Linked DNA regions of Ruegeria pomeroyi DSS-3. The protein of the gene in region 2 interacts with the protein of the main gene of each other region in a pairwise test. Links are inferred from orthologs where the notes say so. Each region holds a gene or a part of one and is shown on either strand. Other genes may lie near its edges.

Region 1 (3,399 bases), 870 kb from region 2 along the record:
GGGCGGCGCTGTCGGGAATGGCGCTGATCATCCTGTCCGGGCTGATGATCCAGCGGGGCAACGGGCGGCTGCTGGACGATCCGCGCGCCTTTGCCATGGCGCTGATGGCCATGCTGGGTTCAGCCGCCTATTCGATCTCGGACGCCACCGCGATGCAAGCGACCACCAGCGCGCCCTTCCTGTTCTGGACCTATGCCCTGGTTACGCTGGCGATGACGGCACTGCGCGCATGGGAGGATCGGGGCAGCTCGGCGCCGCTTTTGGGGGTGGTGCGTGGATGGGTGCAAAACCCCTGGCGCATCCTGTTTGCCGGCCTGTCCTCTTACCTGTCCTACCTGCTGATCCTGCGGGTCTTCCAACTGGGCGCCGAGGCGGCGGCGGTCAGCGCGGTCCGGCAGGTGTCGATCCCGGTTTCGGTAATCCTGGCGGCGCTGGTACTGAAAGAGCCGCGCGGCCTGCGCCGCCTGGGCTGGGCGGTGCTGATCGCCATCGGCATCGCGATGATCGCGCTGCAATAGGCGGCAGGCCGCGCGCGCTCAGAACGGAACGTCGTCGGGCGCGCAAAGAAAGCGGGCCACCACCTTCTTCAGACCGGCCTTATCGAACGCGACCTCGACCTTGTCCCCTTCGACCCCGACCACGCTGCCATAGCCGAATTTCTGATGAAAGACGCGCGCGCTCAGGGTGAAGCTGGCCACCGCGGCAAGGTCGATCACCGTATTGCGGCTTTCGCGCGGTTGCGAGAGGCCATGCTGGCCCTGACGCGCCTGGAGCCGTTTCCAGCCGGGCGAGTTATAGCCATCGGCGGCAGCTGCACGACTCTCGATACCCGGCGAACTCAGACCACCGCCATAAAGGCCGGGCGGGGTCAGCACCTCGACATGATCCTCGGGCAATTCGTCGATGAACCGCGAAGGCAGCGCGTTCTGCCACTGGCCGAACACCCGCCGGTTGGCGGCAAAGGAGATGGTACAGACCTCCTCGGCGCGGGTGATGCCCACATAGGCAAGCCGCCGCTCCTCCTCGAGCCCCTTGAGGCCGCTTTCATCCATCGAGCGCTGCGAGGGGAACAGCCCGTCCTCCCATCCCGGCAGGAAGACGGCGGGAAACTCCAGCCCCTTGGCCGCGTGCAGCGTCATGATCGAGACCTTGGCGCCGCCGCTGTCCTGTTCGTTGTCCATCACCAGGCTGACATGTTCCAGAAACCCTTGCAGGTTCTCGAAATTGTCGAGCTGGTTGACCAGTTCCTTGAGGTTTTCCAGCCGCCCCGGCGCCTCGGGCGTCTTGTCGTTCTGCCACATGGCAGTATAGCCGGATTCGTCCAGGATCACCTGCGCCAGCTCGATATGCGACATCTCGGGCGCGCCGAACTGGATCGGCGCGGCGCCGTCCTCGATCACCGAGTCGTCGTCGATCTCGATCCGTGGCCCGCGCGTCAGCGCGGCCCAGCGGGCCAGCCCGTCGGTCAACTCGCCCAGCGCCTTGCCGCCCTTGCCCTTGATCAGGCCGTTCTCCACCGCGATCCGGGCGCCCTCGACCAGCGAGACTCCGTTCTCGCGCGCGACGGCGCGAATGGCCTGTTGCGCCTTGTCGCCAAGGCCACGCTTGGGCGTGTTCACAATCCGCTCAAAGGCGAGGTCGTCCTCGGGGCTGGTGACCAGCCGGAAATAGGCCATGGCATCGCGGATCTCCATCCGCTCGTAGAAACGCGGGCCGCCGATCACCTTGTAAGGCAGGCCGATGGTCAGGAACCGGTCCTCGAACGCGCGCATCTGATGCGCCGCGCGCACCAGGATCGCCATTTCATCCAGCGAGATCGGCCGTACGCCCCGTGTGCCGCCCTGCATCGCCTCGATCTCTTCGCCGATCCAGCGGGCCTCTTCCTCGCCGTCCCAATGGCCGATCAGGCGGACCTTTTCGCCCTCTTGCGCATCGGTCCACAGCTCCTTGCCCAACCGCCCCTCGTTGCCACGAATGACGTTGGAGGCCGCCGCAAGGATATGCGGGGTCGAGCGATAGTTCTGTTCCAGCCGCACCACATGGGCGCCGGGAAAATCCTTTTCGAACCGCAGGATATTGCCCACCTCGGCACCGCGCCAGCCATAGATCGACTGGTCGTCATCGCCCACGCAACAGATGTTGCGATGCCCGCCCGCCAACAGCCGCAGCCACAGATACTGGGCGATATTGGTGTCCTGATACTCGTCCACCAGCACATAGCGGAACCAGCGCTGATATTGCTCCAGCACATCCGGGTGGGTCTGGAAAATGGTCACCATATGCAACAGCAGGTCGCCGAAATCGACCGCGTTCAACTCGCGCAGGCGGGTCTGGTACTGGGCATACAGCTCGGGTCCGCGATGGTTATAGGCGCCGGCCTCGGCGGCGGGCAGCTTGTCGGGCGTCAGCGCCTTGTTCTTCCAGCCGTCGATGATATTGGCGAGCAGCCGCGCGGGCCAGCGCTTGTCGTCGATATTGGCGGCCTGCACCAGCTGCTTGAGCAGGCGCAGCTGGTCGTCGGTGTCGAGAATGGTGAAGTTCGATTTCAGATCGACCAGCTCCGCATGCCGGCGCAGCAGCTTGACACAGATCGAATGAAAGGTGCCCAGCCAGGGCATGCCCTCGGCGGGCTGGCCCAGCAGGCGGCCGACGCGGTTCTTCATCTCGCGCGCGGCCTTGTTGGTAAAAGTCACCGCCAGGATCTCGTTGGGCCGGGCCCGGCCGGTCATCAGCAGATGCACGATGCGCGCGGTCAGCGCCTTGGTCTTGCCGGTGCCCGCGCCCGCCAGCATCAGCACCGGACCGTCCAATCGCTCCACCGCCTCGCGCTGGGCGGGGTTGAGGTCGTCCAGATAGGGCGCGGGACGCGCCGCCATGGCGCGCGCGGAAAGCGAGACGCCTTCAAAGGCATCCATGTCGTCATAACTGCTCATGGGGGCAAATTACGCCGGAACGGGGCCGAGGGGAAGGGTTTGTTCACGGCTTGTTCACAGGTTATTTCGGTTTTCCGCCGGGTTTCGCAGAAAGTTTAAGGATTTTGCCGGATCATGCGGCGCATCTGTTAACGACTTTGTAAATCCGGGCGCCGAGCCTCAGACAGGTTCAGGCGCGCGGGAGAGCAACGTGACACAGAAGGCATTCGCCAGTTGGCGCTTACGATGGCTTGGTCTGGTCCTGTTTCTATGCGCGATGGTCGCTGTCGCCGCCTGGTCGGTGTTTCGCCTGCCGGTGCCGGTGGTCGACCGGATGATCGAGGCGGATATCCGCAAGCAGGCACAGCTGTGGTCGCGTGGAATCACCATGCATCTGGACCATCTGTCGGAAACCTTCGCCACCGGCGCTTTGGACGAACATGACATCGAATTCCTGATGCTGATGCCCAACACCTCGGACGCCTAT
Region 2 (3,185 bases):
CGGTTTTCTGACCGGGCTCGGGTTCCGGGGTATCGGATGGCTGTTGCCGCTGCTGATCCCGGTTTTGGGCGCGGTGGTGGCCTTTGCCGCCACCTGGCATGCGGCTCGCCGCAGGTTGAAGGAGCTTGCATGATGATGCAGTGGGTGCGTTCCATCGTCTTTACCATCGTCATCTATATCTGGATGGCCATCCTGGGGCTGCTCTTTACCCCTTATGCGCTGGTCTCGAAGAAGGGCGCGCTCAGGGCCTGCAAGCTTTATGCGCGCAGCACCATCTGGATGGCGCGCTGGATGGTCGGCATTCATGGTGAGATACGTGGGCCGGTGCCGACGGGTGAGGTGCTGATCGCCGCCAAACACCAGTCGTTCTTTGACATCCTGCTGATCTTTCACGCGGTACCGCATGGCAAGTTCATCATGAAACGCGAGCTGTTGTGGACGCCGGTGATCGGGGTCTATGCCAAGCGCCTGGGCTGCATCCCGGTGAACCGGGGCAAGCGCGGGGCGGCGGTGGCCAGGATGGTCAAGGACGTGGCCAAGGAATTTGCCGAGCCCGGCCAATTGGTGATCTATCCGCAGGGCACACGGGTCGCACCGGGCGTGTCCAAACCCTATAAGGTGGGCAGTGCGGTTCTGTATGAGGGGCTGCAATACAGCTGCATTCCGGTGGCGACCAATGTCGGGCTGTTCTGGCCGCGTGACGGGCTGCTGCGAAAGCCGGGGCGCGCGGTGGTCGAGTTCCTGGAACCGATTCCGCCGGGTGTGCCGCGTGATGCGTTCATGCGGCGCCTGGAGACCGAGATCGAGGGCGCCTCGGACCGGTTGATGCGCGAAGCAGGATATGAGACCGCGCAGGGTTGAGGCACGGCAGGGGGCGCTGCCCCCGTCGCCTGACGGCGCCTCCCTCGGAGTATTTCCAGCGAATTGAAGCCTTGAGGGCGCCTATGCCGGGGCGGCGGTGCCGCCGCCCCGAGGCTTTGACGGTGTTACGAGTGGATCGGGCCGTCGCCGCAGGCCAGCGCCGCCTCGCGCACAGCCTCGGAATAGGTCGGGTGTGCGTGGCAGGTCAGCGCCAGATCCTCGGCCGAGGCGCCGAATTCCATGGCGACGCAGACCTCGTGGATCAGTTCGCCCGCTGCCGGGCCGATGATATGGGCGCCAAGGATGCGGTCTGTCTCCTTGTCGGCGAGGATCTTGACGAAGCCGTCACTAGCGAAATTGGCCTTGGCGCGGCCATTGCCCATGAACATGAACTTGCCGACCTTGTAGGCGCGGCCCTCGGCCTTGAGGCTTTCCTCGGTGGCGCCGACATTGGCGACCTCGGGCGTTGTGTAGATCACGCCGGGAATGACGCCATAGTTGACATGACCATGCTTGCCCGCGACCTGTTCGGCGGCGGCCATCCCCTCGTCCTCGGCCTTGTGGGCGAGCATCGGGCCTTCGATCACGTCGCCGATGGCGTAGATGCCGGGCACGTTGGTCTGCCAGTCCTTGCCCACCTTGATCTGGCCGCGCTGGGTCATCTCGATCCCCAGCTTGTCGAGGCCCAGACCCGCAGTATAGGGTTTGCGCCCGGTGGCAACCAGCACGGTATCTGCCTCGATCTCGTGCTCGGTGTCCTTTTTCAGCAGCTTGTAGGTGACCTTGGCCTTGCCCCTGGCGATTTCGGTCTTTTGCACCGCGGCACCCATGACGAAGGTCAGGCCCTGCTTTTTCAGGATGCGCTGGAAGGTCTTTTGCACTTCGCCGTCCATGCCGGGGGTGATCACGTCGAGGAACTCGACCACCGTCACCTCGGCACCCAGGCGGGCATAGACCGAGCCCAGTTCCAGCCCGATGACACCGGCGCCGATCACCACCAGGGATTTCGGGATCTTGCCCAGTTCCAGCGCGCCGGTCGAGGTCACGACGGTCTTCTCGTCCACCTCGACACCCGGCAACGAGGCCGGTTCGGAGCCGGAGGCGATGATGATGTTCTTCGCCTCGTGGGTGTCGTCGCCCACCTGCACCTTGCCCGCGGCAGGGATCGAGGCCCAGCCCTTGATCCAGTCGATCTTGTTCTTCTTGAACAGGAATTCGATGCCCTTGGTATTGCCCTCGATCACCTCGTCCTTGTAGGCGAGCATCTGCTTCCAGTCGACCGAAGGGCTTTTGCCCTTGAGTCCCATCTTGGCAAAGTTGTGTTGCGCCTCGTGCAGCGAATGCGAGGCGTGCAGCAGCGCCTTGGACGGGATGCAGCCCACGTTCAGGCAGGTGCCGCCCAGGGTTTCGCGGCCCTCGACCACGGCGGTTTTCAAACCCAGCTGGGCGCAGCGGATGGCGCAGACATAGCCGCCGGGGCCTGCGCCGATGATGATGACGTCATAGGTTGCCATTTTATCTCTCCTTCGTGTGCGCCGGACGGGCTGTTGCGGCCCGGTGCCTGAATTATCGTGTTGCCGCCGGATCAGACCGGTGTCAGCAGCTTCACCGTGATATGGGCGATGCCGCCGCGTTCGTGATGCATGGCCAGTTCCTCGCTGTCGAAAAAGGCCTGGGCAGAGGCGAGGTTGGTGATCTCGAAAAGCGCCACCGCATGATCGGCGCGATCCGGGTCGCGCCAGATATGCAGGTCGCGGATGCCCGCCGCCTTGCGCATCGCGCGATCCTCGCGGAACACCTTGAGCCAGGCGTCGAAATCGGCCACATCGGCCTGCCAGAGGGCATGGGTTGCCATGGGTCAGTGTCCTTTTGATCCGGCATGTAAGGCAAGGTGCCGCCCGTGCGTGGTCCGGCGCGCGTCAAATCTGGTTGGCAATCCGACAATCATCTGACTCGTACTACCCGTTCTTGCTGGCCCCGCCCGATATTGGGTGGTTGCGGCCCCGCATCCCGACGGATGCGAGGCCAGTTGCCTTGGTTTACAGATCCATCAGCAGGCGGCGGGGATCTTCCAGCGCCTCTTTCACGCGCACGAGGAAGGTCACCGCGCCCTTGCCGTCGACGATGCGGTGATCGTAGGACAGCGCCAGGTACATCATCGGGCGGATCTTGATCTCGCCGTTGATGACCATCGGGCGGTCCTGGATCTTGTGCATGCCGAGGATGCCCGACTGCGGGGGGTTCAGGATCGGAGAGGACATGAGCGAGCCATAGACGCCGCCGTTCGAGATCGTGAAGGTGCCGCCCTGCATTTCCGCCATGGA

What was found.
Region 1: the proteins of lpdA (region 2) and SPO_RS05950 interact in binary tests that used the Escherichia coli proteins (3 or more experiments, as listed by UniProt). The link is inferred for Ruegeria pomeroyi DSS-3 from one-to-one orthologs.

Annotation. Positions count from the first base shown.
Region 1 is NC_003911.12:1,224,681-1,228,079, reverse strand. Bases 236-3,315 are described here. They hold SPO_RS05950 (ATP-dependent helicase), read right to left. Parts: upstream 2,934-3,315; coding sequence 537-2,933; downstream 236-536. Other genes in these bases: SPO_RS05945 (sensor domain-containing diguanylate cyclase), read left to right, coding at 3,124-3,315; SPO_RS05955 (EamA family transporter), read left to right, coding at 236-518. In the rest of the region: more of SPO_RS05955, read left to right, coding at 1-235; more of SPO_RS05945, read left to right, coding at 3,316-3,399. UniProt on the Escherichia coli protein: A helicase with DNA-dependent ATPase activity. Unwinds DNA duplexes with 3'-5' polarity. Translocates on single-stranded DNA with 3'-5' polarity. Initiates unwinding more efficiently from a nicked substrate than double-stranded DNA.
Region 2 is NC_003911.12:350,735-353,919, forward strand. What follows is about bases 182-3,047. They hold lpdA (dihydrolipoyl dehydrogenase), read right to left. Parts: upstream 2,376-3,047; coding sequence 987-2,375; downstream 182-986. Other genes in these bases: SPO_RS01725 (lysophospholipid acyltransferase family protein), read left to right, coding at 182-861; SPO_RS01735 (hypothetical protein), read right to left, coding at 2,447-2,716; odhB (2-oxoglutarate dehydrogenase complex dihydrolipoyllysine-residue succinyltransferase), read right to left, coding at 2,901-3,047. Also shown: SPO_RS01720 (cell division protein FtsX), read left to right, coding at 1-133; more of SPO_RS01725, read left to right, coding at 130-181; more of odhB, read right to left, coding at 3,048-3,185. UniProt on the Escherichia coli protein: Lipoamide dehydrogenase is a component of the glycine cleavage system as well as of the alpha-ketoacid dehydrogenase complexes.